Regions from separate parts of the Brevibacillus sp. TJ4 genome, predicted to be linked through region 2. Evidence: riboswitches for the same ligand, from Rfam matches in the RefSeq annotation. Region 2 holds a riboswitch; the other holds the start of a gene.
What was found. A riboswitch is a leader RNA that binds a small molecule or an ion and turns the genes downstream of it on or off. The one in region 2 is predicted to bind FMN.
Positions count from the first base shown of each region.

Region 1: another riboswitch for FMN. It lies ahead of ACAF76_RS17260 (ECF transporter S component); the one in region 2 lies ahead of ribD (bifunctional diaminohydroxyphosphoribosylaminopyrimidine deaminase/5-amino-6-(5-phosphoribosylamino)uracil reductase RibD).

Region 1 is NZ_CP185865.1:3,519,934-3,536,257, reverse strand. It holds gene ACAF76_RS17295 (glutamate synthase-related protein) at 1-3,789, opposite strand, end outside; gene ACAF76_RS17290 (hypothetical protein) at 4,031-4,171, opposite strand; gene ACAF76_RS17285 (glutamate-1-semialdehyde 2,1-aminomutase) at 4,259-5,551, opposite strand; gene ACAF76_RS17280 (ATP-binding cassette domain-containing protein) at 5,710-6,720, shown strand; gene ACAF76_RS17275 (ABC transporter permease) at 6,713-7,507, shown strand; gene ACAF76_RS17270 (ABC transporter permease) at 7,511-8,317, shown strand; gene ACAF76_RS17265 (molybdopterin-dependent oxidoreductase) at 8,439-10,514, shown strand; FMN riboswitch at 10,542-10,692, shown strand; gene ACAF76_RS17260 (ECF transporter S component) at 10,920-11,525, shown strand; gene proS (proline--tRNA ligase) at 11,825-13,291, shown strand; gene ACAF76_RS17250 (sigma-54 interaction domain-containing protein) at 13,447-14,814, shown strand; gene speB (agmatinase) at 14,901-15,893, shown strand; gene ACAF76_RS17240 (sodium:solute symporter family transporter) at 15,877-16,324, shown strand, end outside.
Region 2 is NZ_CP185865.1:764,718-781,041, reverse strand. It holds gene ACAF76_RS03580 (metallophosphoesterase family protein) at 1-1,114, opposite strand, end outside; gene ACAF76_RS03585 (ATP-binding protein) at 1-101, opposite strand, end outside; gene ACAF76_RS03575 (M23 family metallopeptidase) at 1,293-2,303, shown strand; gene ACAF76_RS03570 (IS1182 family transposase) at 2,423-3,916, shown strand; gene ACAF76_RS03565 (aldehyde dehydrogenase family protein) at 3,981-5,507, shown strand; gene ribE (6,7-dimethyl-8-ribityllumazine synthase) at 5,573-6,037, opposite strand; gene ACAF76_RS03555 (bifunctional 3,4-dihydroxy-2-butanone-4-phosphate synthase/GTP cyclohydrolase II) at 6,058-7,254, opposite strand; gene ACAF76_RS03550 (riboflavin synthase) at 7,271-7,927, opposite strand; gene ribD (bifunctional diaminohydroxyphosphoribosylaminopyrimidine deaminase/5-amino-6-(5-phosphoribosylamino)uracil reductase RibD) at 7,912-9,051, opposite strand; FMN riboswitch at 9,161-9,308, opposite strand; FMN riboswitch at 9,443-9,589, opposite strand; gene yunB (sporulation protein YunB) at 9,688-10,419, opposite strand; gene ACAF76_RS03535 (globin-coupled sensor protein) at 10,608-11,924, opposite strand; gene ACAF76_RS03530 (hypothetical protein) at 12,173-12,361, shown strand; gene corA (magnesium/cobalt transporter CorA) at 12,309-13,244, shown strand; gene ACAF76_RS03520 (HD-GYP domain-containing protein) at 13,245-14,342, opposite strand; gene ACAF76_RS03515 (YunC family protein) at 14,480-14,782, opposite strand; gene ACAF76_RS03510 (bifunctional metallophosphatase/5'-nucleotidase) at 14,858-16,303, opposite strand.

The DNA of each region.
Region 1 (16,324 bases), 1.6 Mb from region 2:
GTCCAGATGGTTTTCCACGCGCGCTCCTGCCCAGCGGCTGCCGAGGACGCGCTCATCCGACAAGATGCTGGTAAAGGTCTCCTTGATCGGACGATCAGGGCTGTAGTAGCGGGATTGCTCTGCCGTGCTGACTGAGCCTGCTGCCACCAGCACTTTTTCCTCCGCCTCTACCGCTGTAGCGGCTGGAGCCTTGTAAAGCGGATGCACCGTGAGCAGAGAGGTCAGGTCGATTTTTTCCAGCATGCGCGCCTGGACGAGCAGGTCGGAACGTCCGACCAGATCCTGCGTGCGGGTAAATCCGAGCTCGCCGGTGATGCGGCGCACCTCGTCGCCAAACGTCGTAAAGAATGTTTTCAGTCCCGAGACGGCCAGATCGAATTGACGCGGCACGAAGCGGCGCAGGCCCTTTTCATGGGCTTCTTCCATCGAGTCGATCTGGGTGGCGATCCCGACATGGCATGTGTCCAGGTGGCAGCCGCGGCAAGTGGTGCAGCCGACTGCGATCATCGCCAGTGTAGCGAAGCCGATGCGGTTGGCGCCCAACAACATCAGTTTGACGACGTCCGCTGCGCTTTTCACGCCGCCGTCCGCCCACAGCTCCACGCGATCGCGCAGTCCTGCTTCGAGCAGCGCGTTGTGCGCCGCTTTGACGCCGATTTCCGCAGGCAATCCGACGTGCTGCAAGGCGTGGACACGCGCCGCACCAGTACCGCCGTCAAAGCCGGAGAGCGTGATGTAGTCGGCTCCTGCTTTGGCGATCCCGACTGCGATCGTTCCGATGTTCGGTACGATTGGCACCTTGACGCAAACCTTTGCCTTGTCGTTGGCGGTTTTCAGCTCGGTAATCATCTGTGCCAAATCTTCAATCGAGTAAATGTCGTGGTTATTGGACGGCGAGATCAGGTCCGATCCTACCGTGGCGTTACGTGCAGCGGCGATTTTTTCCGTCACTTTGGAGCCAGGAAGATGACCGCCCTCGCCCGGTTTTGCCCCTTGCCCGATCTTGATTTCCAGCAGGTAGGCAGCATTGGCCAGTTCGACGTTGATTCCGAAGCGGCCAGAGGCTACCTGGATGCCCCGCGTTTTGCGGTAGCGGCCGAGCATATCCTTGATTTCTCCGCCTTCCCCGTTCATGCAGATCATGTTGAGCTGGTCAGCCGCTTCCGGATAGGCGCGGAATGCCGTTTCGTTTTGCGAACCAAACGACATGGAAGAGATCAAAAACGGCAGGGAGTGTTCGCCGACGCTGATGTCCACGTTCTCGGGAGCGACTTTTTCGCTTGCCTTGTCGAAGGCGAAGTCGGCGACGTGGCGGATCGCGATCGGATTCTCGCGCTCGTTTTCGGAAATTTTCAGGTCGTAGTCGGAATACGGGATGTCGCCCGCAGCCAACTGCCCGATTGCTTTCCACAGGCGCGGGAAGATATGGAATGTCTTCGCTTCGCGCGCAGATTCATTTTTGTAATCCTCGGCGCGGCGCACACTGTCTGCCTGCAGGTCGTCGAAGGACAGTCCTGCTTGCTCCGAACCGCAGAAGTTGACGATGCCGAGCGCATCGGCCACATCCTGGCGCAGCCCGATAGCGGAGAACAGCTTGCCGTAGCCGCGCAGCTCGTGAATACCGATCGTCGACGTTACTTTTTCCAGTCCTTTGTTCAGCGCTGCGTACAGATTGCCCGCAGAGACGGCTCCATCCTTGGCAGTCGCTGTCGCGAACATCAGGTAGGCCGAAACGGCATCAGCACCAGAGCCGATGCACAAAGCGAGGTCGTGCAGCGAGCGCACCGCACCGGAACGCAAGATGATGCTGGCTTTGCGGCGCAGGCTGATGCCCTGCTCGTCGCTCGCCGCCTTCAAACCTTGATCGACAGCGGCTACAGCGAGCAGCGGGTCAAACCAGAGCTTGCCGTCCTGGTGCGTGTCCGTGTCGTCGAGGATCAACAGCAGCGCGCCGTTTTGCACAGCGGCGAGAGCTGCATCCTGCAAATCTTTGAGCCCCGCCTGGATGCCCTTTTCTTCCGTAAAGGAGGTGGACAGGATAGCGATGCTGCGCGGATGGTTGTTAAAGTAGTGAACGACCTGCTCCAGCGTGTACGTGCCATGCTTTTTCGCTTCTGCTTGCAGCGATTGCCCTTCCATCAGCAGCGGGGAAGGCAGCTCCATGCTCAAGCCGCTTTTTTCGCCTGCGAGCGGCACGCGGGAACCGATGAAAACGCGGGTGGAGAAATGCTCCATCTCGCGGTCGCGGTCGATTGCCGGGTTGGTGACGACGGCGACGCTTTCTTTTATGAAGTCAGCCAGGTTTTGGCGCTCTCTGGAAAGCGCTCCGAGCGGGCCGTCATGTCCGAGCGAACGGATTGGCTCCACACCGTTGGAAGCCATCTGCTCGATGAGCTGGATCTGCTCGCGGTCCCAGCCAAACGCGCTGTACACCGAAGAGGTCGGCGTGTCCGCATCCGGCTCGGCCGTCAGGATTTCCAGATCGTAGCTGTAGTGCAGATGCTTGTGGTCATCCTGCAAATGGACTTTGCCCGCAAAGCGATCGTAGACAGCCTGCTGCAACTGATGGTGAGGGACGATCTCCACCTGCTGTCCCGGACGCAGCACCACCCCGACCTTTTCGCCAGGAGCGAGCGGCTTCGGTTCGCTCACCATGTTTTGCGCGGTGATGACTCCTTGCTCCGAGGAGAAGTACAGGGAAGTCGCGCTCTCCACCATCCACAGCGGACGCAGGCCGAGAGCGTCGACGCTGAATACGCACTCGTCGGCGTAGCGCGAGACGATCCCCGCAGGACCTTGGGCAAAATGACCCCACGCCTGGCGCAAGTATACGTACAAATCTTGCAGGTGCTGCGGCAGGTTTTTCATTTCGTGGTGAATCGGCGGGAAGACCACTTCCATCGCTTCGAACAGGCTCAGCCCATGACGATGGATGAAGGTTTCGATCGTCCGGTTCACGTTTTGCGAGTCGCTGCCGCCGTCGACAAGCGGCACGCCCAGCATCAGCGCTTCTTCTTCCAGCTTGCTGATCGTGTTGATCTCGCCGTTGTGGCCCAAGAGGGAGAACGGCTGGACGCGGAAGAAGTTGGACAGCGTATTGGTCGAGTAGCGGTTGTGGCCGATCGTCACGGACGAGAGGAATTGCGGATCAGCCAAATCATGGAAATAGAGCGGCAAAATATTCGCTGCGCCCATGACCTTGTACGACGTCGTCACCGGACTCAAGGAGGCGACGTGTACGTGATGGGCTGCCTCGATTGCCGTGTGAATATCAAACAGGCGGCTGGCGTACGCAGCACCGGTCAAACCTTCGGGGGCGAATACAGCGAGCTGCCAGAAGATCGGCTCGTCGCGTTTTCCGTTTTTGCCGAGGACGGAGGAATTCACGCAATTTTCGCGCTCCAGCAAAATGGAGACGCCCTCCTTGGCAAACAGGGAACGAATCTGTTCCTGCACGTCTTTGGCGTCATGTCCGGTCCGGGGAACGAACAGGTGAGCTACGGCAAAGCGGCTGTCATTGACGAGCGCGCCGTCCAGTCCGGCCTGTTGGAGGTAATGGGACCACAGGGCGCGGGGAATGTCGGTAAGCACGCCACAGCCGTCTCCTTCGCCGTCGATAAACCCGGAGCGGTGTTCCATTTGGATCAGGGAGCGGATGGTCTCATCCAGATTGGTCCGCGTGGGCACACCAGCTTTTTCGATGATGCAGATGATGCCACAGCTATCGTGTTCGATTCGCTGGTAGTTCTGGAATGTTTCGATGGTTTCTTTTTTCTCTCTGTTTAGCATGATTTCGGTCAGTGTAACCTGACCATCCACCTCCTATAAACAATTCTGAAACTTCTAAAAAAGGATTTGAATCCTAGAATAACACGAACATCGGTTTCGTACAATAAAGCTGGAAAGCATTTGGCAGATGAAAGCGTTTTAATTTTCAAAAAATTAATTTTATCGACAAAAACTCAGGATTTTCAGCATCAAAAATCGACGCCTCCCAGGAATGTACCCATGGGAGGCGTCTGTGTGCTGCCTAGCGATCGTGTTTCTCGGTTTTGTGATGTTCGGTTTTGCGCGGGTGCTGGAACCCGACTACCTCCAGCATTTTGGAGCTCATCTTCGAGTCCAGGGTCTTTTCCGGCGCTTGCGGGTAGATGTTGCCGCCTTTTGACATCAAAATCCCCCCTTGTTGGCTATCCGAACATCTGTAGTATGTCCAACGCGGGTATTTGACGCGCAGGCAAAATCCTTCCTCTTTCGATCAGCCGTTGAGAGCGGCAAAGCAGCGGTCGACGGCAGCGATCGTCTCCTGGATGTCGGCTTCGGTGTGCGCCGTTGTGACGAACCAGGCTTCGTACTTGGACGGTGCGATGCAGATGCCTTCGTCGAGCAGCAGGCGGAAGAAGCGGGCGAACAGCTCGCCGTCAGCCTGCTGCGCCGTATCGTAATCGTACACGGGCTGGTCGGTGAAATAGACAGCCAGGGCGCCTTTTACCCGGTTGATCTGGACCGGGACGCCGTGCTTGTCCGCCGCCTGGCGAATGCCTTCGCCGAGCATGCTGCCCAAGCGTTCGAACTCTTCGTAGACGCCTGGCTCCCGGAGCACCTCCAGGCAGGCGATACCGGCGCGGATCGAGGCGGGGTTTCCGGCCATCGTGCCCGCCTGGTAGGCAGGGCCGAGCGGTGCCACCTGCTCCATGATCTCGCGGCGTCCGCCATAAGCGCCGATCGGCAGTCCTCCGCCGATGACTTTGCCCAATGCGGTCAGGTCAGGCTCGACGCCGAGCAGGTTTTGCGCGCCGCCGTAGCAGAAGCGAAACGCAGTAATGACTTCGTCGTAGACGACCAGTGCGCCCGCTTCGTGGGCCAGGCGATTTACCTCTTGGAGAAAGCCTGGCTTTGGCTCGACGATCCCGAAGTTGCCGACGATCGGCTCGACCAGCACGCAGGCTGTTTCCGCCCCCCAGACGCGCATCGCTTCAGCGAACGCATCGACGTCGTTGAACGGGACGGTAATCACTTCGTTGGCGATGCTTTGCGGAATGCCCGCGCTGTCGGGAATACCCAGCGTGGACGGACCGGAGCCGGCTGCAACGAGGACGAGGTCGGAGTGACCGTGGTAGCATCCGGCGAATTTTACCACTTTTACCCGTCCGGTATAGGCGCGGGCGACGCGGATGCAGGTCATCACCGCCTCCGTGCCGGAGTTGTTGAAGCGGATGCGTTCCATCGACGGGATCGCTTCGCGGATCATCGTCGCGTATTTCACTTCCCACGGGGTAGGTGTGCCGTACAGTGTCCCGTTTTGCGCCGCTTCCACGATCGCCTGGGTCACATGAGGATGGGCATGTCCGGTGATGATCGGACCATAGGCCGCCAGGTAGTCGATGTACCGGTTGCCGTCGACGTCCCAAAAATAGGCGCCCTGGGCTCGCTCCATCGTGACCGGTGCTCCGCCGCCGACTGCCTTGAAAGAGCGGGAAGGGCTGTTCACGCCGCCTAAAATAACGTCCATTGCCTGCTCGTGGATGCGGGCAGATTGTTCACGCTTCATAATATGGATTCCCCTTTTCTGTACAAAAAGTCCTTCATTATCTTACCACACCAAAACTGTTTTTTTGGCAGTTTGCCTTTTGCACAAATGAGTGCCCTCATTTACACTAACAGATGGCGGATCTAAAGAAGAGAAAGAAAAGGAAGGTATTCCATTCGATGATACAGGTACAGCAATTGCAAAAGGAATTTCGAATCCACCAGGCCAGAGCAGGTCTTGGCGGAGCTTTTCGCGACCTGTTCAGCCGCGAGTACAAGAGTGTAAAAGCGGTTGACGGACTTTCGTTTTCCGTCGCGGAGGGAGAGATGTTCGCGCTGATCGGGGAAAACGGAGCGGGGAAATCGACGACGATCAAGATGCTGACCGGGATTCTCACCCCGAGCGCAGGCGAAATCGTGATCAACGGCTACGTTCCCTACAAGCAGCGGGAGGAGTACGTACGCTCCATCGGTGTCGTTTTCGGACAGCGCTCGCAGCTTTGGTGGGATTTGTCCCCGCTGGAGTCGTTTCGGCTGCTGAAAAACGTCTACAAGGTCGACGACGAAGAGGGAGAAAAGTGGCTGCAGCGTTTGATCGACGAGCTGGACATCGGCCCGTTCGTCAACCAGCCCGTGCGCAAGCTGAGTCTCGGCCAGCGGATGCGATGTGAGATCGCGGCTTCGTTGATACACAAGCCGCGTCTGTTGTTTCTCGACGAGCCGACTGTCGGACTTGACGTACTGGTCAAGCAAAAAATCCGCGAGTTTTTGCTCAGCTTGAATGAGACGGAGCATACGACCATCTTGCTGACTACGCACGATGTGACCGATATTGAAGCGCTCTGCAAACGGGTGCTGGTGATGGACAAAGGCAAGCTGATCTTCGACGGGCTGCTGACCGATCTGAAGGACAAGTGGGGCAATGGCACAGAGGTGTCCTTCCAGATGAAAAAGCGCACCCGCGCCGAGGAGGTCCGCCAGGCGCTGGGCGAGATGCCGTGTGAGATCGAGCAGGTGAATGACTACGCCTTGCGCGTAAAAGTGATGCGCAGCGAAGAGATGCTGCCATTTGTGCTCTCTACGGTGATGTCCACCTTTGAAGTAAGCGACGTGAAAATTGTGGAGGCGAGCACCGAGGATATCGTCCGCAATATTTATTCGGAGGACGCCGAGGTGGCCAACCATGGGTAAACTGTACAGAGAATTGATCCGCATGCGCTTCCTGACGATGCTCGCCTACCGGGTCAACTACTACAGCGGCGTGATCATCTACGGGATCAATATCGGCGCCTACTACTTTTTGTGGGGGGCGATCTACGGGGAGCGGCAGGAGCTGGGCGGGTTGTCCGTCGAGCAGATGACGGCCTACGTGGCGATCGCCTGGATGTCCCGCGCCTTTTACTTCAACAACATCGACACGGAAATCGCCCAGGATGTACGCGAGGGCAAGGTGGCGATCGAGATGATCCGCCCCTACAACTACTTGTCGGTGAAGACGGCGCAGGCTTTCGGGGAAGGGATTTTCCGCCTGCTGTTTTTTGCCGCCCCGGGCATCTTTTTGATCAGTCTGGTCATTCCGTTTCACTTTCCGGCGACAGCCGCGGACTGGGGGCTGTATCTGATCAGTCTCGGCTTCGCGTTTTTGATCAACACGCAGATCAATCTGGTTACCGGCCTGTTGACCTTTTTCCTGTTCCGCAACGACGGCATGATGCGGGCCAAACGGGTAGTGATCGACCTGATGTCCGGTCTGGTGCTGCCGATCAGCTTTTTTCCGGGATGGGCGCAGACGGCGATGGGCTTTCTGCCGTTCCAGGCGATCAACTACTATCCCAGCCTGATTTTTACCGGCGCGGTCGCTCCGGGACGCGCCTGGGAACTGATCGGCCTGCAATGCGTATGGGTGCTGGTGATTCTCGTGCCAATCGCGCTGCTCTGGCGGAAGGCGCGCAACCGGCTCGTCGTGCAAGGAGGGTAACAGATGCAAGCAATACAAAATGCCAAGCACATCATCACGATTTTCGCCACCTATTTGGGGCAGTATTTTAAAACGAGGCTGGCCTACCGGGCGGACTTTTTGGGAGACCTCGCTTCCAACCTGATCTCCGAATTGATCAATCTGGTCTTTATTGTCGTCGTGTTTCAGCACGTTCCTCTGATGAATGACTGGACGAGGGACGAAATCATTTTCATCTACGGATTTTTCCTGATTCCGTACGCGCTGTTCTCGATGTTTTTCGGCTTTTGGGACTTCAACGAGCGATATATCATCCGCGGCGAGATGGACCGCATCCTGACCAGGCCGATCTACAACCTGGCCCAGGTATGTCTGGAGTCGATCGCGCCGGACCGCATATTCGGCGTGATCACGGGCCTGATCATCATGGGCTACGCGGCGATTCAGCTTGATCTTACCTTTACCTGGTACGATCCGTTTCTGTTCATCGGTTTGGTGATCAGCGCGGTTCTGATTTACGGCGGGGTCTACACGGCAATTTCCGCGATCAGCTTTTTCTCCGACTCGCGGACGGGGATTGCGCCGATGATTTACAACATCCAGCAGTACGGACGCTACCCGGTCGATGTGTACAACAAAGTGATCCGCTTTGTCCTCACCTACATCCTGCCGTTTGCGTTCGTCGGGGTCTATCCCGCCGCGTACTTCCTGCGCAAGGAGACCTGGTATGGCTACGCGGCACTGACTCCGTTGATGGGTGTCATTTTCTTTACCCTGGGTATTTTGGTCTGGAACTGGGGCGTCAGCAAATACAGAGGAGCGGGATCGTGATGATCCTGCTCTTTTTACGTTGACATCAGCATCGAGGGTCATTTAATCTATTTCATATTAAATAGATAGGAATTATTAATCATTCATGTCCCGACAACCGTTCGTGAGAGGTGGACCGCTTATGAAATCGTACGCAGAGCAACCAAATGGAGTATTTTCGTCTGTCTGTTCACTGGATTGTCCGGACCAGTGCGGACTGCTTATACACAAGCAGGATGGAAAAATCGTCAAGGTAGAGGGCGATCCGAATCATCCGGTGACACAGGGGAACATTTGCAACAAAGTGCGCAACATGCCGGCACGGCTGTACGACCCGCAGCGCCTCCAGTATCCGCTCAAGCGAGTCGGCAAAAAGGGCGAAGGGGAATTCGAGCCGATCAGTTGGGACGAGGCGATCGAGACGATTGCTTCCAAATGGAAGGAGCTGATTGCCGAAGCAGGACCGCAAAGCATCCTTCCCTACAGCTTTTACGGCAATATGGGACGGCTGAACGCCGAGTCGATGGATTTGCGCTTTTTTCACCGCCTGGGAGCGAGCCGCCTGGAGCGGACGATCTGCAATTCGGCTGGCGGTGTCGGCTACAGCTATACGATGGGCGCTGCCCTGGGGACGGACCCGGAGGATACGGTCCACGCGAAGCTGCATATCATGTGGGGCATCAACACGATCAGCACCAACATGCATCAGGTCGTACTGGCGGAAAAAGCCCGCAAACACGGGGCGAAAATCGTCGTCATCGACGTGCACAAAAACCGTACGGGGCAGTGGGCCGACTGGTTTATCCCGATCCGTCCGGGCACCGATACGGCTTTGGCGCTCGGCATGATGCACGTCTTGTTTGCCGAGGGCATGGAGGATACCGCTTTTCTGGAGAAGTACACAGTCGGGCATGACAAGCTGCGTGAGCACGTGCGCGCCTACGACCCGGCGACAGTATCGGCGATTACCGGGGTGCCCGCAGGGGACATCGTCAAGCTGGCGAGGCTCTACGGGGAGACGTCTCCTTCCTTTATCCGCATCGGCAACGGGCTGCAGCATCACGACAACGGCGGGATGTGCATCCGGACGATCGCCTGTCTGCCGGCGATTACGGGCCAATGGCTGGTCAAGGGCGGCGGAGCGCTCAAAGGCAACAGTGCGTACCTGCTGTACAACAAGCCTGCCTTGCAGCGCCCGGATGTGCTCGCCGATCCCGCGACGCGCAGCATCAATATGAATCAGCTCGGCCAGGCGCTCACAGAGCTGGACCCGCCTGTGCTCTCGCTGTTCGTCTACAACTGCAATCCCGCTCTCGTCGCGCCGGAAGGAAACAAGGTGCGAAGCGGGCTGGCACGCGAGGATTTGTTCACCGTCGTCCACGACTTGTTTGCGACCGAGACGGCGCAATATGCAGACATCGTGCTGCCGGCTACGTCGTCCTTTGAAAACACCGATTTGTACACATCCTACTGGCATCTCTACATGCAGCTTCAGCAGCCGGTGATTGCACCGTACGGCGAGAGCAAGTCGAACGTCGAGGTGTTCCGCCTGCTGGCAAAAGCGATGGGCTTCACCGATCCGATGTTTGCCGACAGCGATGAAGAGCTGATCCGGCAGGCGCTTGATCATCCGCAAAACCCGTATATCCAGGACATCAGCTACGAGACGCTGGCAGCGAACCATTTTGCCAAAGCGCGTGTAACGACGCCTTTTATCGAAAATTTGCCGACGCCGAGCGGACGCATCGAGCTGTATTCGAGCCGCATGGAAGCAGCCGGATACCCGCCGCTGCCGACGTATACGCCCTTGCCGGAAGACAGCAGCTATCCGTACCTGTTTATTCCCGGACCGAACCACAACTTCCTCAACTCGACGTTTTCCAATAACGAGAAGCATGTCAGCATGGAGAAGGTTCCGCGCCTGTACATGAATGAACAGGATGCCCAGGCGGCAGGGATTGCGGACGGCGATCTCGTCCGGGTGTTCAACGACAGGGGAGAATGTGAGCTTGTGGCGACGGTAGGAGACAGCGTTCTGCCAGGCGTCGTCGTCACCCAGGGACTGTGGGCCGACGTGCCGGGCACTGGAGCCCGCCACTTCGTCAATGCGCTTACCCCGGATCGCGTCGCCGACATGGGCGGAGGGGCTACCTTCTTCTCAGGGCGGGTGGCCGTAGAGAAAGGGCAAGTGCAATCTGCTATTGTCAACGGAAAATGAACCGCAGTATAATAAGCATACAACTACACATTCCTTCGGGGCAGGGTGAAATTCCCGACCGGCGGTGACCGTGGAAAACACGGCAAGCCCGCGAGCCTCCCGAGCAGCGATGCGACGGAGTGCAGGATCTGGTGAGATTCCAGAGCCGACAGTACAGTCTGGATGGGAGAAGGATGACGACAGTACGTTTTGACACGTGCTTGTTTGCTTATGCAAACCGGCAAACACGACGGGGGCAGTCTGTGTACAACCAGCCCTGTCTTTGTCATACGCCTGTGAACGCAAAAGCCCTGAGGATTCTTTTTTCCTCAGGGCTTTTTTGTCTGGCAAGCAACATTCACGTGAAAAAATGTAACCTGTTGCCATTCCTCAAGAAGGAGTAGTCAAAATGAGGAGATGGTAAACATGAAAGAAACAGCTTTGCACCAGACGCGCGCAACCCAGCGCCTGGTGACGATTCCTATGCTCGCTGCAGTCGGCTTTGTCTTGCAGTACCTGGAGTTTCCGATTCCGTTGATGCCGTCCTTTTTGAAGCTGGATTTCAGCACGCTTCCGGCTTTGATCGGGGGGCTGATCTACGGACCGGCGGCAGGGGTCATCATTGAAGTGATGAAAAATGCATTGCACATGCTCTTTAAAAATACTGACGGGCTGATTATCGGGGAGGTTGCCAACGCTCTAGCAGGGGGCAGCTTTATCCTGATTCCGGTGATCATGCATCGTTTGCGAAAAGGAAAAGCCGGTTTTGTACTGGGCCTGGCTGCCGGTACGTTGCTGATGACTGCTATCATGGGACTGTTCAACGCCTGGTTCCTGCTGCCAGCCTACGCTGCCCTGTACCAGATGCCGCTGGATCAGTTGCTCGCCAGCTTCGGCGCAAGCAGTGTCTGGTCACTGGTGCTGTACGGAATCGCCCCGTTCAATATCGTAAAAGGTGTGCTGATGGCGGCCGTCGCCTATCCGCTGTACGTCAAGCTGGCTCCCCGTCTGCTGGCGCGAACCATTAATTGACAATGCGCAAAAGACTTGCTAAGATGCCAGATAGAAAGGCAATGACAGGACCCGCAGCCACACAGCCTTGTCCCAGAGAGTCGGCCCCCGTCTGCAAGGCCGATACACAGGCGTGACTGTACCCCATCCTGAAGCCGCCGGCGATGAGCCGTGCCGGGTGCCCGCCGTTACCGGGAACAATGAGTGAATCGCAGCGACAGTTGCGGTTAATCAGGGTGGTACCGCGGAAGTTGATCCTCCGTCCCTATGTGGGATGGAGGATTTTTTGCATTTTGCAGAGCAAAGGAGATGAGCAGTCGATGAAACAGGAAAAATCATTTGTAAAGGAGATCACCCCGCAGTCAGAGGACTTTTCCCGCTGGTATATCGATGCGATCAAGAAGGCGGAACTGATGGACTACACGCCTGTGCGCGGGTGCATCGTGTTCAAGCCGGACGGCTATGAGCTGTGGGAGCGGATTCAGGCCGCGATGGACAAGCGTTTCAAAGAGACCGGCCACCGCAACGCCTACTTCCCGATGCTCATTCCCGAATCGTTTTTCCAGAAGGAAAAGGAGCATATCGAAGGCTTCAACCCCGAGCTCCCCTGGGTCACGGAGGCGGGCGGCGAGCAATTGGAGGAAAAGCTGGCCCTGCGTCCTACTTCGGAGACGATGATCGGGCATATGTACAGCCAGTGGATCCAAAGCTACCGCGACCTGCCTGTGCTGATCAACCAGTGGGCCAACGTCTTCCGCTGGGAGAAGCGGACGATGCCGTTTTTGCGCACCTCCGAGTTTCTCTGGCAGGAAGGACACACCGCCCACGCCACGGAAGAGGAAGCGCGCGAAGAGACGATGCAGATGCTGGAGATTTACCGGGACGTGGTAGAGCAGGAACTGGCCATCCCGGTCTGGAAGGGGCAAAAAACGCCGAGCGAGCGGTTTGCCGGTGCTGTCGATACGTATTCGATCGAAGCGATGATGAAGGACGGCAAGGCAGTCCAGGCTGGCACCTCCCATTACCTCGGAGAAAATTTCTCGCGCGGCTTCGAGATCAAGTACCTCGATCGCGACAACCAGTTCAAGTACGTCCATACGACCTCCTGGGGCAGCTCGACGCGGCTGATCGGGGCGATGATCATGGTGCATGGCGACGACAGGGGGCTTGCCTTCCCGCCGCGCGTCGCACCGACACAAGTGATTATGATTCCTGTCGGGCCGCTCAAGCTGCGTGAACAGGTGATGGCTGCGTTCGATCCGTTGTTTGACGCGCTCAAGGCGGCAGGCGTTCGCGTCCGCGCCGATTTGCGCGAGGAGACGCCAGGCTGGAAGTTCAACGAATGGGAAATGCGCGGGGTGCCAGTACGGCTGGAGATCGGTCCGCGCGATGTGGAAAACGGTCAGGTCATTTTGGCCCGCCGCGACACTGGAGAGAAGGTGACAGTGCCATTGGCAGAAGCAGTCGAGGCTGTGACGAATTTGCTGGCAGACATTCAGCAGCATATGTACCAGCGCGCAGTCGAGTTCCGCGAAGCCAACTCGCATCTGGAGATTGATACGCTGGAGCAATTGGTCGCCCACGTCGCCGCATGCGAGCAGGACAACAAGGTGAGCGGCTGGGTTCTCGCCGGCTGGTGCGGCGACGACGCCTGCGAAGCGAAGGTAAAGGAAGAGACGAAGTTTACCTCGCGCAATATCCCGTTTGAACCGCCGCAGCAAAAGCACACATGCATCACCTGCGGCGAAGTGGCCAGGCATACGGTCTGGTTTGCCCGGGCGTATTGATCTGCCAGTTTCAATAGGAAGCGCAAAAAAGCTGCTGCGATCTGGCTCAGCAGCTTTTTCTGTTTCGATCTGCCCTGTTCTTCTTTCCGCAATTCTCTTACAATGTAGTCATAATTGACTAATAGCTACCCATTTCTGACTAAGGGGGTTGCCGGATGAGGGAACATGCCGAGCTGCTGTTGCGATTTATTATCGATCATACCTTCGACGAGATTTTTATTACGGACGATCGTGGCAATGTGCGGGAAGTCAGCCCTTCCTGCGGCGAGCTGTACGGTGTCGAGGCTCAGGACCTGTTGGGACAAAATGTGTACCGCCTGGAGGAAGCGGGGGTGCTCCGCCCATCGGTCACGGCGCTCGTCCTCACCACGCGAAAAAGGCAGACGCTCGTGCAGCAAACAAAGACGGGCAGACAGGTCGTCGTATCCGCTTTTCCGGTTTTTGACGAGGCGGGAAGTCTGCTTGGGACGGTCAGCTTTTCCCGCGACATTACGGAGCTGGAGCAGTTGAAAAAAAGAAATGACCAGGTCGCCCAAACGATACTGCACTACCAGAAAGAGATCGAGGAGCTGCGGACCAAGCAGGTGCAGGGACTGTTTCTCCCCGAAGGCAAAATGAAAAAAGTGCTGGAGGTCGTATCGAAGGTGGCCGACCTCGATGTCACGCTGCTTTTGGAAGGCGAATCGGGCGTGGGCAAAAACCGTCTGGCGCACATGATTCACGAGATGTCGGAGCGAAGGGGTGAGCCGTTTGTCGAGGTCAACTGCGGGGCGATCCCGGAATCGTTGATCGAAGCGGAACTGTTTGGCTACGAGGAAGGCTCATTTACCGGAGCGAAAAAGGGTGGCAGAATCGGTTATTTTGAAGCAGCCGGACGCGGCACGCTGTTTCTCGACGAAATCGCCGAACTGCCATTGCATCTACAGGTAAAGCTGCTGTCGGTCCTGCAAAACCAGACTGTCACTCGCGTAGGCGGAACGGACAAGATCAGGCTGCATTGCCGGATCATCTGCGCCACAAACCAAAATCTCGAACAACTGGTGGAAGAGAAAAAATTTCGCAAAGACCTGTTCTACCGGATCAACGTCATCAAGCTCACGATCCCGCCGCTGCGCGAGCGTCGCAATGAAATTGTTCCGCTCATTTACGAGATCACCGAGGAGTGCAAGGCGAAATACAAGATCAACAAGCAGCTTGCGCCGGGCTTTGTCGACTGGCTGACACAGCAGGAATGGCCGGGGAATGTGCGGGAGCTGCGCAATTGTATCGAAAACGCGATGATTACCGCAAACGGTCCGTATATCGATTTGCCCCAGGATTTGCTGGAGGACAGAAACGAAGCGGTACGAGAGGAAGAAATCGGCTATCACCAGTACATGACAGCGATCGAGCGGGAATTTATTTCCCGGATGTACAAAAAGTACCCGAGCAGCGTGCTGTTGGCAAAGCATCTGGGCATCAGCCAGTCGACGGCCAACCGCAAAATCAACGCCTACGTTCGCAAACAGGGTAGTCAAACATGACTACGAATATCTGAATTTTCCGCAATATCCCGATTGGCACGGTGATTGCTACTGAGTATGGCAGTCCAAAAAGGAGGGATTATTGCATGAACCACAAGTATTCTCCGGTCGATTCACAGCAATCACCGCGCTTTACCGGGGTCAAAACCTTTATGCGGCTGCCTCATGTCCGGACAGAGGAGGACATCGACTTTGCCGTCGTCGGCGTTCCGTTTGACACGGGAGCGAGCTTCGCCGTCGGGACGCGCTTTGGGCCAGAAGCCGTACGCTCGATGTCTGCGCTGCTGCGCCCGTACAATCCGGGGCTCGAAGTCGATATTTTCCGTTACTGCTCAGGCGTGGACTACGGCGATCTGGCAGTCAATCCCGGCTATATCGAAGAGTCGTACGAATGGATCGTGGAACAGCTCGGCAAGCTGCTTGCACATCAGGTCGTTCCGATTTTGATCGGCGGCGATCATTCCGTCTCGCTGCCCCACCTGCGGGCGATGGCCAGACAGTACGGAAAAGTAAGCCTCGTCCATTTTGACTCTCATGGCGATACGTGGGATTCCTACTTTGGCAAAAAGTACAACCACGGCACCGTGTTTCGCCGGGCTGCCGAAGAAGAACTGGTCGATCCGTCTCGCTCGATCCAGATCGGGATGAGGGGAAGCCTGTACGGACCGGATGACTTGAAGGACGGGGAAGGATTGGGCTACCGCATTATCACCACCGATCAGCTCAAGCAGATGACGCCTGAAAGGCTGGGAGAAGAAATTCGCAAGCGCGTCGGCGACAACCGGGTGTTTGTTTCCTTTGACATTGATTTTCTCGACCCGGTGTACGCGCCGGGCACAGGAACACCGGAGATCGGCGGGTTTACTACTTACGATGCACAGCAGTTTGTCCGCCAACTGACAGGGCTGCATATCGTCGGCTTTGATCTCGTCGAGGTTTTGCCAGACAGGGACCCTGCGCGGGTGACGAGTATGGCCGCAGCCAATATCGCCTACGAATTTATTTCGCTGGTTGCCTGGAACAAGCGGGCAAAGACCGGCGTACAAACGGGAGGGGATGTACATGGTCAGCGGAATTGATGTCTCCGTCATGCTCGTGTATTTGGCGGTTTTGGCGATCATCGGCTTTGCCAGCGTCCGGTCGGTAAAAAACCACCATGACTTTCTGGTCGCCGGCGGGAGGTTGGGCTATGGACTGTACGTGCCGGCGATGGCTGCCGTTGTCCTGGGTGGGGCATCCACCCTCGGCGGCTCCGGCCTGGGATACACGTACGGCATCTCCGGCATGTGGCTCGTGCTGATGATCGGGCTTGGCATTACCGGCATGGGTGTGCTCTTCGCAAAACCGCTCAGCCGGGTGCGGGTATACAGCGTCAGCGAACTGCTGGGCAATCGGTTTGGCCCGGGCAGCAGGATGATCAGCGCGGTAATCATGGCCGTGTACGACCTGATGGTATGCGTGACCGGGGTAATCGCGATGGGAATTGTACTGTCGACACTGTTCGGGCTGT
Region 2 (16,324 bases):
CTCCGATCCGCTTCAGCGCTTCTTTTCGCGCCAGACTGGCGATCTGCCGCTCTTCCTCGCTGCCCGCCCGCTGCTCGGCATCCGCCAGCAACGCCAGCCATCTGCCGAACACGCCCCCTTCGGCGATCAGCTTCTGCTCGTCAACATCAGGCCAGCTCTCGTCCCGGAAGCGAATCAGGAAAAAGCGACGGGCAAACCGCTGCTCCAGCACGCCAAGAGCAGGGGTGAAATGTGCGGCACGCTCTCCGCTCAAGGTGACGTACACCATGTTTTCCTCCGGTTCGTTCGCCAGTTCGCGTTCGATTTGCTCGACCACCTGCTCCATCGTATGTGCTCCGGCTATGGAAATCTGCCGTTTGCTGACTTGACGCTGCTGCACCGGCACTGCCTCCAAGTGCAGTTTTCCGGCATCATCCAGTTCTCCGTACAGCACACAGCGCTCGCCCTCTTCTTTTGCGGTCAACGCTTCCGGCGTTCCTGGATAGGCGGCAAAGGGCTGCATTTTTCCTGGATGAAGAAACTGGACAGGCTTGTGGATATGCCCGAGCGCGATGTAGTCCATGCCGGTATCGGCAAGCTGCTGCACCGACACTGGCGCGTACGGATCGTGCTCTTCGGCCTTGGCGCTGGTGACACTGGCGTGCAGTACCATCAGATGATGGGCGTAGCCGGAAAGTTTGCCAGGGAAGCTGTCCAGCGGAGAATCGTATACATGCGGCTGCGGAAAGCCCCAGCCGTAAATGACGCAGCCTTTTTCCGGAAACTCAAACGCCCCCCACTCCGGGGTAAACCAGAAGACGTTGGCTGGCCAGGAAATGCTCTGGTAAAAGGAATCGTCGCGCCACGGATCGTGATTTCCCGGAGCGATGCAGACCGGAACCGGAGCCACGCTGGCAAACAGGTCGCTCAAAAACAGTGCGGTTGCGCGTCTGCCTCCGTGATGCTCCAGCATATCCCCTGCGATCAGCCAAAAGTCTGCCTGACGCTCCAGCACGAGATCGCGGATGTTGCGCATGGTGCGACGCAGATCGTCCTGGCGCAGATCGTACAGTTCCGACAAGTGGTGAAGCGGCGCATCCAAATGAATGTCCGCGCTATGGATAAATTTCAGCAAAGCCTCCAGACCTCCTCAGCGCACGCCAAAAACTACGAACATATTTTCCCTTTTTATCATAATCGAGAAGCTCTCCCTTTGCAAAGCGATTTTGCCGCGTACTTCCAAAATCTATCTGGGATAAACAAATGTCAGGGTCAAACAATACAAAGGAGAAAAACCGGGTGGAGGGAGACCAATGAGAGTTTTCCGCCTCATCATGCAAATTGGTTTGTCTGTGGCGGTTTTGCTTGCGCCAGGATTACCTGCCACTGCCAAGGCTCCGTCCGCCGCACCGGCGAAAGATCCGGTCAAACAAGAGCGTTTGCAGCTGTTTCAGGAACTGGAGGCAACGCACGGGATTCCCTGGACCTATCTGGCTGCCATCGATCAATACGAGCGGGCCATGCAGGTAGGCCGAAAGCAAAAGAGCGATGCGCCTTCCGCACGACTGACCGCTATCGAGATTCCCGCCGATCGTTGGTGCGGTCCCCTAAATCCTGATCAGGACGACACGAATCCGGATTCCATCCGCTTTTTTGAAGGCGTCGGAGTCGATGGCGATGGAGACGGAAAGGCAGAGCGAACCAATGATCGCGACGTGCTGGCCACGCTGATCCACCACTTTTCTTCCTACGGGTACGCCCGTGAAGATTGGCTGATCGGACTGTGGAACTACTACCAGCGAGACCGCGCAGTACGCACCATCGACCAGTTTTCCACGATATACGAAAAGTACCAGCATCTCGATTTGGACGGACGTAGCTTCCCCATCCCGAGCAGATACACATACAGCTACCGCAGCACCTGGGGCTACCCGCGCGGCTGGGGCGGCAGACGAATTCACGAAGGAACAGACATATTCGCCAGTCACGGTACGCCGGTACTGAGCACCGGCTACGGCATCATCGAAGTCATTGGCTGGAACCGCTATGGCGGATGGCGGATCGGCATGCGGGACATGAGCAATGTGTACCACTATTTCGCCCATCTCTCTTCATTCAAAAAAGGCCTGAAGCAAGGAGATATTGTCGAGCCCGGAGAGGTCATCGGCTACGTCGGCAGCTCCGGCTACGGCAAGCCGGGCACTTCCGGAAAGTTTCCGCCCCATCTCCACTACGGGATGTACCGGGAGACAGGCGGGAATGAATGGGCATTTGATCCATATCCGTATCTCATTCGCTGGGAGCGGCAGAGCAGGAAGCGGTGACGGGAAGCACCGCTTCCTCAGCCTGTAGACAAAGTTCCGTAAGGAACAGGGTCTGCAGGCTTTTTTGTTGAATATAGAACATGTTACGTTTTCAAAAGTTATTTTTTAGAGGTGGCATTATGCTTAATAAGCAAGAGGCCGAAGGGCGTTATCAGATATCTGCATTCTCGCTAGATGAGTTGGTGCCAGAAGATCATCTCGTAAGAAAAATTGAAAATGCAATCGACTTTTCGTTCATCTATGACTTGGTGGAAAGCCTCTACTGTCATGACAATGGCAGACCCAGTGTTGACCCTGTAGTCTTAGTTAAAATTGCTTTCATCCAATATATTTTTGGAATTCGTTCCATGCGACAAACGATTAAAGAGATCGAAACCAATGTTGCCTATCGGTGGTTTATTGGCTATGATTTCAGTCAGCCCATTCCCCATTTCACGACCCTAGGCAAGAACTATGTTCGCCGTTTTCGGGATACTCAACTCTTCGAGTCGATCTTCCTTCGAATATTGGAGGAGGCGGTTCATCATGGATTCGTGAAGCCTGATGTGCTTTTCATTGATGCTACGCATGTAAAAGCCAGTGCGAATAAGCATAAATACGTGAAAGAAATCGTTGAAGAACAAGCGAAGAAATATCAAGAGCTGCTGGACGAAGAAATCAATCAGGATCGTATTGCACATGGAAAGAAGCCCCTTGAAAAAAAGACAGAAACTTCGAAGAAGGAGGTGAAAGTCAGCACAACTGACCCGGATTGCGGATTGTTTGTAAAAGGGGAAAAGGAACGTGTATTTGCTTATAGTTTTCATACAGCATGTGATCGAAATGGATTTGTGCTTGGTGCCAAGGTAACGCCAGGCAATGTGCATGACAGTCAGGTTTTTGAGGATGTTTTGAATCAAGTGCGAAAGACGTTTGCACAGCCTCAAGCTGTGGCAGTGGACTCGGGATACAAGACGCCTTACATCAGTAAAACACTCCTTGATGACCAGATTCGCCCCGTTATGCCCTACACAAGACCACGCACCAAAGAAGGTTTTTTTAAAAAGCACGAATATGTGTATGATGAATATTTCGACTGCTACATCTGCCCGAACGAGCAAATCTTAACATATGAGACAACAAACAAGGATGGGTACCGTATCTATCGATCAAATTCTCAAGTTTGCCGAAGTTGTCCGTTCTTGAAACAATGCACGGAAAGTAAAGACTACACAAAGAGAGTGAGTCGCCACATCTGGGCTGATTACCTCGAAGAGGTAGACCACCTCCGGCATACCGAGGAAAACAAACAAATCTATAGCAAACGGAAAGAAACGATTGAACGTGTATTCGCTGATATGAAGGAAAAGCATGGCATGCGTTGGACGACCTTACGAGGACTGGAGAAGGTCACGATGCAGGCGATGCTTGTTTTCGCTGCCATGAACTTGAAAAAAATGGCGACCTGGCTATGGAAATCAGGTCGCCAAAAGGTGAACGATCAAAACACCTTCGGTATTTTCATCAAATTATTAAACAAACTCCCTCTGCTGTTCGTTCAGCGAGGGAGTTTGTCTGCAATCTGGGGAAGCACCGCTTCCTTTCATTTGACAGGCGAAAAGAGCGAAACCTAGAATGGAGGATAAGCACACGACCGATTCCGGGGCAAAAGCCCCGATCCATAGAGGTGATTGCAACATGTCGCTCCTTTCCCTGCACAATCCCGCTACCGGGGAATTCTCCGGCACGCTGCCGGTAGCTACAGACGAGCAAGTCAACGAGACGATGAAACGGGCAAAGGAGGCTTTCCCTGCATGGGCTGCCACTCCCTTGCAGGTCCGGCTCGACTATTTAAGAAGGCTTCGCGAGTTTCTGGTCGAACACGGCGAAGAATGGGCCAGACGCATCAGCAACGATACGGGAAAAGTTCTGTTTGAAGCATACATGACAGAAATATTCGTGACTGTCGATACGATTCGCTTTTACGAAAAGAACGCCAGACGCATGCTCGCTCCGCAAAAGGTGAAGACGCCATTGCTGCTCTGGCCCAAAAAGTCGTACATTCACTACAAGCCAATGGGCGTAGTCGCTGTCATCGCCCCGTGGAACTACCCGTTTCAGCTCGCTGTCATCCCCGTCCTGTCGGCACTTTTGGCAGGCAATACAGTCGTGCTCAAGCCGTCCGAGGTAACCCCGGCGACCGGACTGGCGATCGAGGAACTGTTTCGCGCCGTCTCATTCCCGCCCGATGTCGTTTCCGTCCTGCACGGAGGGGGCAAGGTCGGAGCAGCGCTGGTACAGGCGGATCCTGATAAAATTTTCTTCACCGGATCGGTGCGCACAGGAAAAACGATCATGGCGGCTGCAGCCGAGAAGTTGATTCCGGTCGAACTGGAGCTGGGTGGAAAAGACCCGATGATCGTCTGTGCCGACGCCAATTTGGAGCGCGCTGCCAACGCCGCTGTCTGGGGAGCTTTTACCAATTCCGGCCAGGTGTGCATGTCGGTGGAACGGGTCTACGTCCACGAAACGGTGTACACCCGCTTTGTCCAGCTTGTTACAGAAAAGACGAAAGTGCTGCGGCAAGGCTTTCCCGATCAGGTCGAGATAGGCTCGATGACGTTCCCCAGACAGATCGAGATCGTCCGCGAACACGTCGAGGATGCGATCGCCAACGGTGCGACAGCCGTCACCGGAGGCACTTTCCCCGATGAGGGGATGTTTGTGCCGCCAACCGTGCTGACCGGAGTGACACAGGAGATGAAAATCATGCAGGAGGAGACGTTTGGTCCGGTGCTTCCGATCATGGCCGTATCCGACGAAGAAGAAGCGATCCGGCTTGCCAACAGCTCTCCGTACGGTTTGAACGCATCCGTCTGGTCACAGGACAAGCAAAAGGCGCGACGGATCGCCGAGCGGTTGGAAAGCGGAAACGTCTGTATCAACGACGTGATCATCAGCTTTGCCAACCCGCACCTGCCTTTTGGCGGCGTCAAGCAGAGCGGTATCGGCCGGTACCGCGGGATGGGCAGCCTGCAATCATTTACGCACAGCATCTCGATCATCCATGATCCCGGGGACAAGAAGCGGGAGTTGAACTGGTATCCGTACACGGAGGATCAGCAGACGATGATGAGCGGGATCACCCGGCTTCTGTACGGAGCGAAGCGGACGTGGAACAAAGAGACGCTCGCTGCCATCTGGCGGGAGTTTCGCAGGCGATAAGGACTGTTGCTAAATAAAGAAAAATCCCTTCGGCTCTTGTGCCGAAGGGATGATTTTGATGGCGCTCAGGCAAATTGCCGTGACAAGTTGGCCATTTCGATCGCTGCACTAGCAGCTTCCCAGCCCTTGTTCCCTGCCTTGGTGCCTGCCCGCTCAATCGCCTGCTCGATCGTGTCGGTAGTCAGCACGCCGAAAATGACGGGGATTCCCGTACTCAGGGAAAGGGAAGCCACTCCTTTGGCGCATTCGTTGCAGACGTAGTCAAAATGCGGAGTAGCGCCGCGAATGACCGCCCCCAGCGTCACAACTGCATCGAAACGCCCGGATTCGGCCATTTTTTTGGCAATCAGGGGAATTTCAAACGCCCCCGGCACCCATGCCACCTCAACGTCGTTTTCGTTCACGCCATGCCGCTTCAGGGCGTCCAGTGCTCCTCCTACCAGTTTGCTGACAATCAGTTCGTTGAATCGCCCTGCGACAATCCCGATACGAAGTCCGGTTCCAATCAGATTTCCTTCATGTGTTTTCATTGTGTCTCTCCTCCTGTTTTTTACATGCGTTGCAGCAAATGTCCCAGCTTCTCGCGCTTGGCAGACAAATACCGCCAGTTATGCTGTTGATCCGGCATCTGGATCGGCTCGCGTCCGTCTACCAGCAAGCCATACCCGCTGAGGGCGCGAATCTTCCGCGGATTGTTGGTCAGCAGCCGCATCCGCCGAACACCCAGATCACGCAAAATCTGTGCCCCTATGCCGTATTCCCGCAAGTCGGCAGGGAAGCCCAGCTTTTCGTTCGCCTCCACCGTATCCAGACCTTGCTCCTGAAGCTGGTAGGCGCGCAGTTTGTTGATCAGTCCGATCCCCCGCCCTTCCTGGCGCATGTACAGCAGCACGCCTTTGCCTTCCTGCTCGATTCGCTGCAGTGCATGGTGTAGCTGCGGACCGCAATCACAGCGAAGCGAGCCGAATACATCGCCAGTCAGACACTCGGAATGAACCCGCACCAGCACTGCTTCGTCCGGCGAAATCTCTCCTTTGATCAGCGCGACATGCTCTTTGCCGTCCAACAAATTGGTGTAGGCGGCGATCCGAAAGTCTCCGTATTCGCTCGGCAACTCGACGGTCACTTCTCGATTGACGAGCGACTCCGTCTGAATCCGATGACGAATCAAGTCCGCAATCGTAATCAGCTTCAGATCAAAGCGGCGGGCGATCTCTTCGAGTTGCGGCAGACGCGCCATCGTACCGTCCTCGTCCATGATTTCGCAAATTACGGCTGCGGGTGCGCTCCCCGCCATACGAGCCAGGTCGACAGCAGCTTCCGTATGCCCGGCCCGTTGCAGTACGCCTCCAGGCTTGGCCACCAGCGGAAAGATGTGTCCCGGCCGGCGAAAGTCACTTGCCTGCTTCGTCTCGTCCAACATCGCCAGAACGGTCCGGGAACGCTCCTGGGCGGAAATGCCCGTATGCGTACCGATCTCGTCGACAGATACGGTAAAGGCCGTGCCGTGCTTGTCCGTATTGTTTGCCACCATCGGCTGCAGGTGAAGGCGTTGTGCCGTTTGTAGCGTGATCGGTGCACAGATCAACCCGCGCCCGTAGGTTGCCATGAAATTGATCATCTCCGGCGTCGCCGCTTCCGCCAGGCAGACGAAATCCCCTTCGTTTTCCCGGTCCTCATCATCCACGACGATAACCGTCTTGCCTTGACGCAAATCCTCCAGCGCCTCTTCTATGCGATGAAACATCTCGTTTCCCTCCTCGTCAAACAAATCCGTTTTCCTGCAAAAATGCCAGGCTGAGTCCGTTTTCTGTCTTTCCCTCGTCAGTACGGCGAGCCCCCATCAATCGCTCGATGTACTTGCCGATTACGTCCATTTCCAGGTTGACCCAATCCCCTGCCCGCAGATCCTGCAAGTTCGTCTGGGCCAATGTATGGGGAATGATGGAAACGGCAAAGCTCTGCTCCTCCACATCGACGACGGTCAGACTGATGCCGTCGATGCAGATCGAGCCACGCGGGATCACGTATTTCAATAACTGCGGAGCGGCTTCGATGCGAAACAGCACCGCGTTGGCATGCGGTTGGCGGGAGAGAATCACGCCCGTACCGTCCACATGTCCCGAGACGATATGACCGCCAAACCGATCCCCCAGCCGCATCGCCCGTTCGAGATTGATCCGCTGCCCTGTTCGCAGCCGTCCCAGATTTGTCTTGTTCAATGTCTCTGGCATGACATCCGCGCGAAACTGGCGAGCTGTAAAAGAGGTGACGGTCAAGCAGACTCCGTTGACCGCGATGCTGTCACCTGGCTGGACTCCTTCCAGTACCTTTTCCGCACGGATCACCAGACAACCCGCCTGCTCATTTCCCACGATCGCTTCCAAACGCCCAACTTCCTCAATCAGACCTGTAAACATGTTCCTTCCTCCTCTCCTCTCACATGCCGCTCTCTCCACAACGGGTAACCGACAATGCGAATATCCTGCTCGTCGATTTGCTCAACGCTCGTACCGGTCAAGATCACGGCTTCGTCCATCGTGGCAAAGCCGCTGCCGCCAAACGGGGTAGGAGAGTTTTTTCCGCCGACCAGTTTGAGCGACACATAGCTGATCAGCTTTTGTACGGCTCGCGCTCGCAAAAACGAACCGTTCACCTCCGCGCCTCCCTCCACCAGCAAAGAGGTAATGCCCCGCTCGCCGAGGGCACACAGTACCGCATCCACCGTGATCGGCTCATCCAAAACGATCACCTGCACACCCTGGCTGGCCAACGCCTCGCGCTTTGTCTCGGGCGAACGCGCTGTAGTACAGACCCACGTCTGCGCCTGATCTACTCGTGCTACGCGCGCGGACAGCGGGATGCGCAATCTGCTGTCCAAAATGACCCGCACTGGCTGTTTGCCGTAGGGCTGACCGTCCCTGCGCGCAGTCAATTCGGGGTCATCGGCCAGGACCGTGCCTGCTCCGACCAGTATCGCGTCGTGTTTGCGGCGCAGCTCATGCACCTCTTCGCGTGCTGCTGCTCCGGTGATCCATTTGCTGTGACCGGTCGATGTTGCAATTTTTCCGTCCAGAGTGCTCGCGGTCTTGACTGTGACGAACGGCCGCCTGGTCTGGATAAAATGAAAGAACACTTCATTCAGCCGGACTGCCTCCGCTTCCCGGACACCGACGACGACATCCACTCCGGCCGCCCGCAGCTTGCCCGCACCTCTACCGGAAACTGCCGGATTCGGATCGAGCGTCGCGATTACGACGCGGCGAATACCTGCTGCAATCACCGCATCCGCGCATGGAGGTGTCTTTCCGTGGTGGCTGCATGGCTCCAGCGTCACGTAGAGCGTCGCGCATGCTGCCCGCTCGCCCGCCATGCGCAGGGCGTGAACCTCGGCATGAGGTTCGCCTGCCCGCACATGCGCTCCCATGCCGATCACAAAACCATCCTTGACGACTACCGCCCCGACCAGCGGATTGGGACTCGTCTGTCCCTCTGCCGTTTTCGCCAGTTCGATAGCCATTGCCATATATCGTGCGTCCTCCATGTTCCTCTCCTTTCGCAAACAAAAAGCCCCAAAAACCGCTCCGGGTTTTCAGGGCCATGGGGAAAGAAGCCTTCTTATGCCGTTTTTTTCGACGGCGCACGAAAGCCAAACACATCTTCTCCCATCCGGACTTTACCGTCGGCCCTGGATTTCCACCAAGTCAGTCGCAGCCCAGATAGCTGGTCTGCGAGTCGCGGGCTCAGACGCTCATCGTCATCACCGCCGGTCGGGACTTTCACCCTGCCCTGAAGATCGCCTATGAAATTGATGCCTGTGTTACTTTTCCCTCCTTTGCCAATAAAAAATGCCCTGTGCTTGTGGGCGCGGGGCATAAGAAAGCAGGCCCTTGCATGCCGCTTTTTTCGAAAAAACAGCTTGCAAAGGCTATTCCAAATACCTTCTCCCATCCGGACTTTACCGTCGGCCTTGGATTTCCACCAAGTCAGTCGCAGCCAATAGCTGGTCTGCGAGTCGCGGGCTCAGACGTGCGTTCGTCATTACCGCCGGTCGGGACTTTCACCCTGCCCTGAAGGCTGGTATTCAGTTGCCTACCACTATACCATACTCTGCGTCTCTTTTGTCCTGTTTTTCTTGCCAAAAGTGCAAAGTGGAAAAATACACCCCTGACTCCAGCGCTCAATCCGCCGGCATATTCAACTGGTACTCGGACCTGGCTCGCGGCACGTCCGGCTTGCCGTCCGGATTGTTGTACAGGTATTGCGGCACGTCGCCGATAATCAGCGAATGGGTAATCGGGATTCTCGTCGTCACCGTCTGCTCCTCGGTGGCAAACGGAATGACGATCCGCAAATCGACCTCGACGTAAATATAGACGGTCGCCAGCACCATATTGATCCCCGCTTCATCCAGCTCCGTCTCCAGCCTCGTCTTGACAGAGCCGATCGGTACGAACGTGATCGGCAAATCTGGCCCCATCGACGCCAGAAAGCTGTTTCCCGTAGCCAGCCCAAGCGGCACGGTGCGATCCACCTTCTCCGTCTCAAACTCTTTCAGCCTGTTTTGTACACGCGCTGTCGTCTCCCCGACGATGCGCGCATATTCGCGAAAGTTGAACTGATACGCCTGGATTCGCCCTTCGTTATCCTTCTCGATGATCACGATTTCGTTAAAGTCGACGCCCTGTTGGGAAATCCGCTTCGTCACAGCATCAGTGATCGCTTCCTTGGCCAGTTGCTCCGCTTTTTGCGCTGCGAGTATTTTCAGCGTAGGTTCCAGCCGTTTTTCCAGCAAAACGAGTGATTGAATAATCAACACAAAAAAAATGACCAGCGCAATAAAGAACGCTTTGGTGCGGGAAAGCGGGTTTCTCCAACGCCGACGGGTTCGAAACTTCGCCACGCCCGTCACCTCCCAGTAGTACATTTTATGGCTTGATCCCGGAAAAAAGACTAGCGTTTCCTTGGCCGCAACCGGCTCGGCTCGCTGCGCAGCGCACAGCGGAATCCGCCACCGGACACCTTTTCTCCATACAAAAAAGCCGCCCCGAAAAACGGGACAGCTTCTTCTTGTAAAATATGTAGACAAATAAGTGCCTGCTACAAATTCTCCGTAATATCCGACAATTCGTCGGCCGACTCTGCCACCTGGGCAACCGCGTTGTTCATATCCTCCATGACCCGGAAGAAATTTTCCAGCTCCTGCTGGATGCGACCGCTCTGCTCCCTGCTTTCGGAAACAGCGTTCATAATCCCCTCGAAAAAGGCATTGGTCTCGCTTGTCATCGTCGTGCTGGAATGAACCAGCCCCTGAATCTCTTTGACAACCGATGACAGGACGACTGTCTGCTGGTTCGTTTTTTCAATCAGCTCGCGCACTCCGGAAACCGACCGTTTTGTCTGCTCAGCCAGCTTGCGCACTTCGTCGGCCACCACAGCAAAACCCCGCCCCTGCTCGCCTGCGCGCGCCGCCTCGATCGCCGCGTTCAAAGCCAGCAAGTTCGTTTGCTCGGCAATCTCGGTGACGACATCGACAATACCGCGGATTTTGTCCGCGTTTTCTTCGAGCATGTCCATCTCGCGGGCGATCTGTCCCACGCTTTGCTCGATCAGATTCATCTGCTGCTGCTGGTTCTCGAGCTTTTCCTTTCCTTCGACAGAAAGCTGCTGCGCCTTGCTGGAGAAGTCCGCCCCGTTTTCGGCAAAGCGAAGCACTTCGCGGGACTGCTCGGTCAACTCTTCTACGGAAGAGCTGTTTTCTTCTGCCACAGCGGCCAGCTCGTGAGCGGAATTGGCCAGAACGGCACGCAGCTCGTCCTTTTTCTGCTGCTCGCTCTGACGGACCTGCTCATGCTCCTTCTCGTACTCCTCAAGCACGATTTGCTGCTCAATACTCAAAATCTTGTTGACGGCTTGAATCGCCACCACCAGCTCCTGCTTGTCCGGGATGGACTGGTTCAGCAGCTCGATAATCGAGCGCAGCAGGTTTTGGAAGGCACACATGTACCATTTCGGCTCCAGCCCGATACGCATGTGGATTGCCGCGATCTTGCTTCTCTGCTGGTAATACTCCTCGTCAATCCTGCCGGAAAACATCTCCTGGATATGCCGGTTCAGCGTCAGCTTCAGCCGGTCGATCGAACTGTTGCGGTCAATAATTTGCATCAACAGCTCTTCGGTAGCAATGCTTTCGTAGAAAGCGTCTACAATTTTATCGATATGTTCTACAATGATTGGCTGGATTGCCTTGGCAATCGCCAAATCTTCATCTCGCAACTGGATCATGGCCAACTGCCGCGCCAAGGTAGAATGCTGCGGTACTCGCACCTCTCCCTGCTTTTGCAGGTCAGTGAAGAACAGCCCCCCTTTTGGCTTTGTATTCGATCCAAATAAACGGGAAAACGGACGTTTCGACATGAAGTAGACTCCTTTTATTGATATCGAGACACAGTTTTTTCCATTGCAAGTATCTTCTGAATTATATACCCTTTTTCCGCAGTAAGTAAACAAAAAACAGCGTGATTGCCGCAGAAAGCCGGGATGTGAAAGATACTAAATGAGGCACACTACAAATGAAAAGAGGCGCGAAAAACTTCGGATAGGAGACAAACTGGCAGTCATAGCATGGGAAAAGAAGAAGAAGGCTACGCAAGGAGGAAAGTCACGTGGACTCAGTCAACAAGCGTGTCAGTCCCGCACCGCCCAGCAAGGCTGCACTGCTCGCCGCCTATGAGCTCGTTCTCGGCAAAATCGTGCCGCGCATCTCTTCGATTCCCCAACCTACTGGCAGGAGAAGAAACGATGAAGATTCGGCTCATCCAAAACGGGCTGATTACCCCTCTGGAAGAAATTGAAGAAACCTTGCAGCCGCCCGCAAACGGATTTTACTGGATCGATGCCAGTCCGTTCGATCTCGATCTGCTCCAGCCTTTGTACGGCCTGCACCATCTGGCAGTGGAAGACTGCATTGACGAGGAGGAGCAGCGACCCAAGCTGCAAGTGTACGACGACCACTATTTTCTGGTCGTCAACGGGATTGCCTTTCACAACCAGGACATCTTTTTGCGGGAGATCAATCTCTTCCTCGGACGCCATACGATCATCACGATTACCAAACAGGAAACACCCGAATTCGGGCAACTGCTGAACCTGCTGCGGGAAAAGGAAATCAACCGTCCGGCGGAATTTCTCTACCAACTGATCGACGAAGTCGTGGACCGCTATTTTGATGTGATTGAGCTTATCGAGGATCTGATTGAAAAGCTGGAAGAAGAGATTTTGATGAATACGCGCAAATCGCATCTGGACCAGATCATCGGGCTGCGCAGCGAAATTTTGTACGCACGCAAAATGCTGCTGCCGCAGCGTGATCTGATCGACATGCTGCACCGAAAAGAACTGGAGCTGATCGATCCGGACGTGCGAAAACTGTTTGGCGACATCGTGGAGGATTCGGCAAAAGTGGTCGAGAGCTTCGACACCTTCCGCGACCTGATCAGCAACCTGCGGGAAGCATACCAGGCTTCCCTGACAGGTCGGGCCAATGACATCATGCGCGTTTTTACAGCTTTGACGACCATCTTTATGCCCTTGACGATCATTACCGGCATCTACGGGATGAACTTTACCAACATGCCCGAGCTCGAATCCCCCTACGGATACTACATCGTTCTCGGGTGCATGGCCGGGGTGGGCATCAGTATGTACTTGTTCTTCAAAATGAAAGAGTGGCTGTAGCTACATCAATTCATCACAGGCGACGATCATCAGGTCGAGCCGCTTGCCGAGGTCATACTCATACGGCTTGTCTACCTGCTGGCCACTTTCATCGGAAAGAATGCGAATGATGGGACGGCTCGGAAGTCCGGCATTGCCTCCTATGACAACTCCCGATTCTCCGGTGTTCAGCGTCACGCTCAGTCCGACCGGATACAGGGCGATCGTGTCGCGCATGGCGATCACATAGGTAGGATCAAACATCGTGTTCGAGCCGGAGTACAAAATTTCCATCGCGACGTGAGGCAAGACCGACGAGCGATACACGCGATGTGTCGTCAGCGCGTCAAACACATCTGCCACCGCCATCAGCCGGGCATACGGATGGATGTCCTCCCCCTTCAGGCCACGGGGATACCCGGAGCCGTCCCAGCGTTCGTGATGCTGGTAGGCACAGTGGGCGACGACAAGCGAAATATCATCCAGTTTGCGCAGCATCTCAAAGCCTTGTTCTGCATGCTTTTTCATCAATTCAAACTCATCTGGATCAAGCCTGCCCGGCTTTTGCAAAATCTCGTCGGGCACACAGGTTTTTCCGATATCATGCAACAGCCCACCTGTGCCGATCTCGAGAACCTCTTTCTCGGAAAAGCCGGTCTTCATCGCAATCGCAGTGCTGTAGAGGGCGACATTGAAGGAATGGGAAAAAATATAGTTGTCGTAGGCGCACGCGTCTGCCATCAAGTTCATTGCAGAGCGGCAGTTTTTTACCTCGTCGGCGATCGCGCTCATAACCTGCCTGAGCTCGCGTCCGAACAGCTTGTCGGCGAATACGTTTTTCCATTTTTTGGATGACGTGTCTCCTACAGCCTGGAAGGTTTCATGGATCAATGACATCGCTTCCCGGCGTGTCTCCTCGGAAATGACGGTGTCCACCACAATATCGTCAGTGCGGGAATCCATGATGTACAGCGATGTAATATTTTTTTCTTTTAAGCGGGCAATCATCCGGTCTGTCAACACTACACCGGCCCCCACCAGGACCATCCCTGTCTCTGTGTAAATGGAACGGGCAAGCGTCTCCCCTGAACGGCAATTGCGAATCGATTTTAATCTCATGTTTCCAACATTCGCCTTTCCCTATGGTAACCCCTATTATAACGTGATTCGACTGTTTTCTACACGCAAATTTAAGGCTCACAAGAAAAAACCTTTGTCTTTTCGACAAAGGCTAACATGTAAAAGCAAACGATCCTTTACAGCATTTTTACTATCGCTTCCCGACCGATAGTCCCCGCCTGTATCCCCAACTTCTCGGCAGTGGTCGTCACCGATTCCAAAGGAGCGTCAAGCAGTTCCTCAATCGTCTTCACGCCTACGGCACGGCCAGCAATGATCTCGCGGCTGGCCAGCCGTTCATTGAGCAGAGCCACGTCGAGCGCTCCGCACATGATGTAGCCCCGATCTGTCGTCACCGCCAGCAGCGTCGTTTTGGGCAAGCGAACGGTGACGGCAATCGCGGTTCCTTCCGCAAAATGGATTGGCTGTACTTCTACCATCCTGTCTCCCCCTCCCATGCGCAGCCTGCCCTCCTATTGTATGAAGCTGCCGAGGGAATGGTGTGCGTATCCCGGTCAGTGCTGCTCAGCAGGCAAGGCTATCCAGCGCGGAGAAAAGGAGTTTTCCAGCATCCGTTCGTCCAAAATCGATTCGGCAATGATTTCGCGCAGCATGGCCGATAAAAAATACTCCGGGTCCCTGCCTGCCACAAGCTGCGGAAACAGGCGATTGTACAAAAACATGTCGACCGTACCGACCCGGTATTCCCGTTTGCGATCGAGCGGCGAGCCGTTTACCTCTACTGCAGCGATCGTCGGTTTGTCGCCACCAATATACGTGACCCGCAAGCCGTCGACGGCCATCCAGCCCTCCACCTTCCCGCGAAAGCCGTACCCGCGCAGTTTGAGGCCCACAATTTCCGGCTGAATCGCCTGCTGCAAAAGCTCGGTCAACTGCGCTCCCGACAGCGTGACCGCACACAAATTGATCGGATGCGGGAGGCAGTGCAGCAAATCGGCATAAGACAGGCTTCCTCGCTTGAGGTCGCTGAGCAGCAGCCCAGCGTTGGCCAAACCGATCTCCGCCCCGGTCTTCTCCCGGATGCTGGCTGCAAGAAACGAGCCTAACGGGCTTTCCTCATCCCAACGCACAGGCAGATCGCGCGGAATAGACGCAATCGTCTGGGTCAATGTTCGTCTTGCCTTTTGCTCTTCCTCCTGCAAAAAAGCAGAGAGCGCTGCGTCCGGTTGATACTGCTCTGCCGGCAAAAGCTCGGCCTCTGCCTGCTCGATACGCAGGCTCTCCTGGTTCCAAACGAGCCGCACATGACCGATATACTGGCCGAAGCGTCCAGTCTGCGCGATCAGCGTATTCCCGATCCGCTCTCCTGTATCCAGCACGTGGTGAGTATGGGCTCCGAGAATGACGTCAATTCCCTCCAGCTCGCGAGCCAGGCGACAGTCCTCCATATAGCCGAGATGGGACAAGAGGACGATCACATCCGCTCTGCCCTGCAAGTCAGCAATCTGGCGCCGGAGCAGAGGTATCGGATCATCCACGATCCAGCCCAGGCCTTCATAGGTGTCCGGATACGGGACGGTCATGCCGAGCAAAGCCACCTTCAGTTCGGGAAAAGCGTGAATTGCATAGGGCAGCGCCCAGGCGGGTCGGCTGCCGTCCGTTCCGTCCCGCAGGTTTCCCACGATCACGGAAAAACGGGCCTGCCCGTACAGCCGATCCAGCTTTTCTTTGGGCAGGGTCACACCTTCGTTGTTGCCGATCGTCGCATACTGGTAGCCCGACCGGTTCATCACCTGCACATTTACTTGACCAAAGCCGGCTTCGGTCATTATGTTCATCCGATCCAGATGATCGCCAATGTCACAGGTCAAGACATGTTCTCCCTGCGCTTCCCAGTTTTCACGAGATGTGCGCAGACAAGTCGCGATTCGCGGTACGCTGGCAAACTGGCTGTGCACATCATTGGTGTGAAGCAGATGCAAGGTACAGGTGGCAGCCACGATTCACACTCCCCCTCTTCT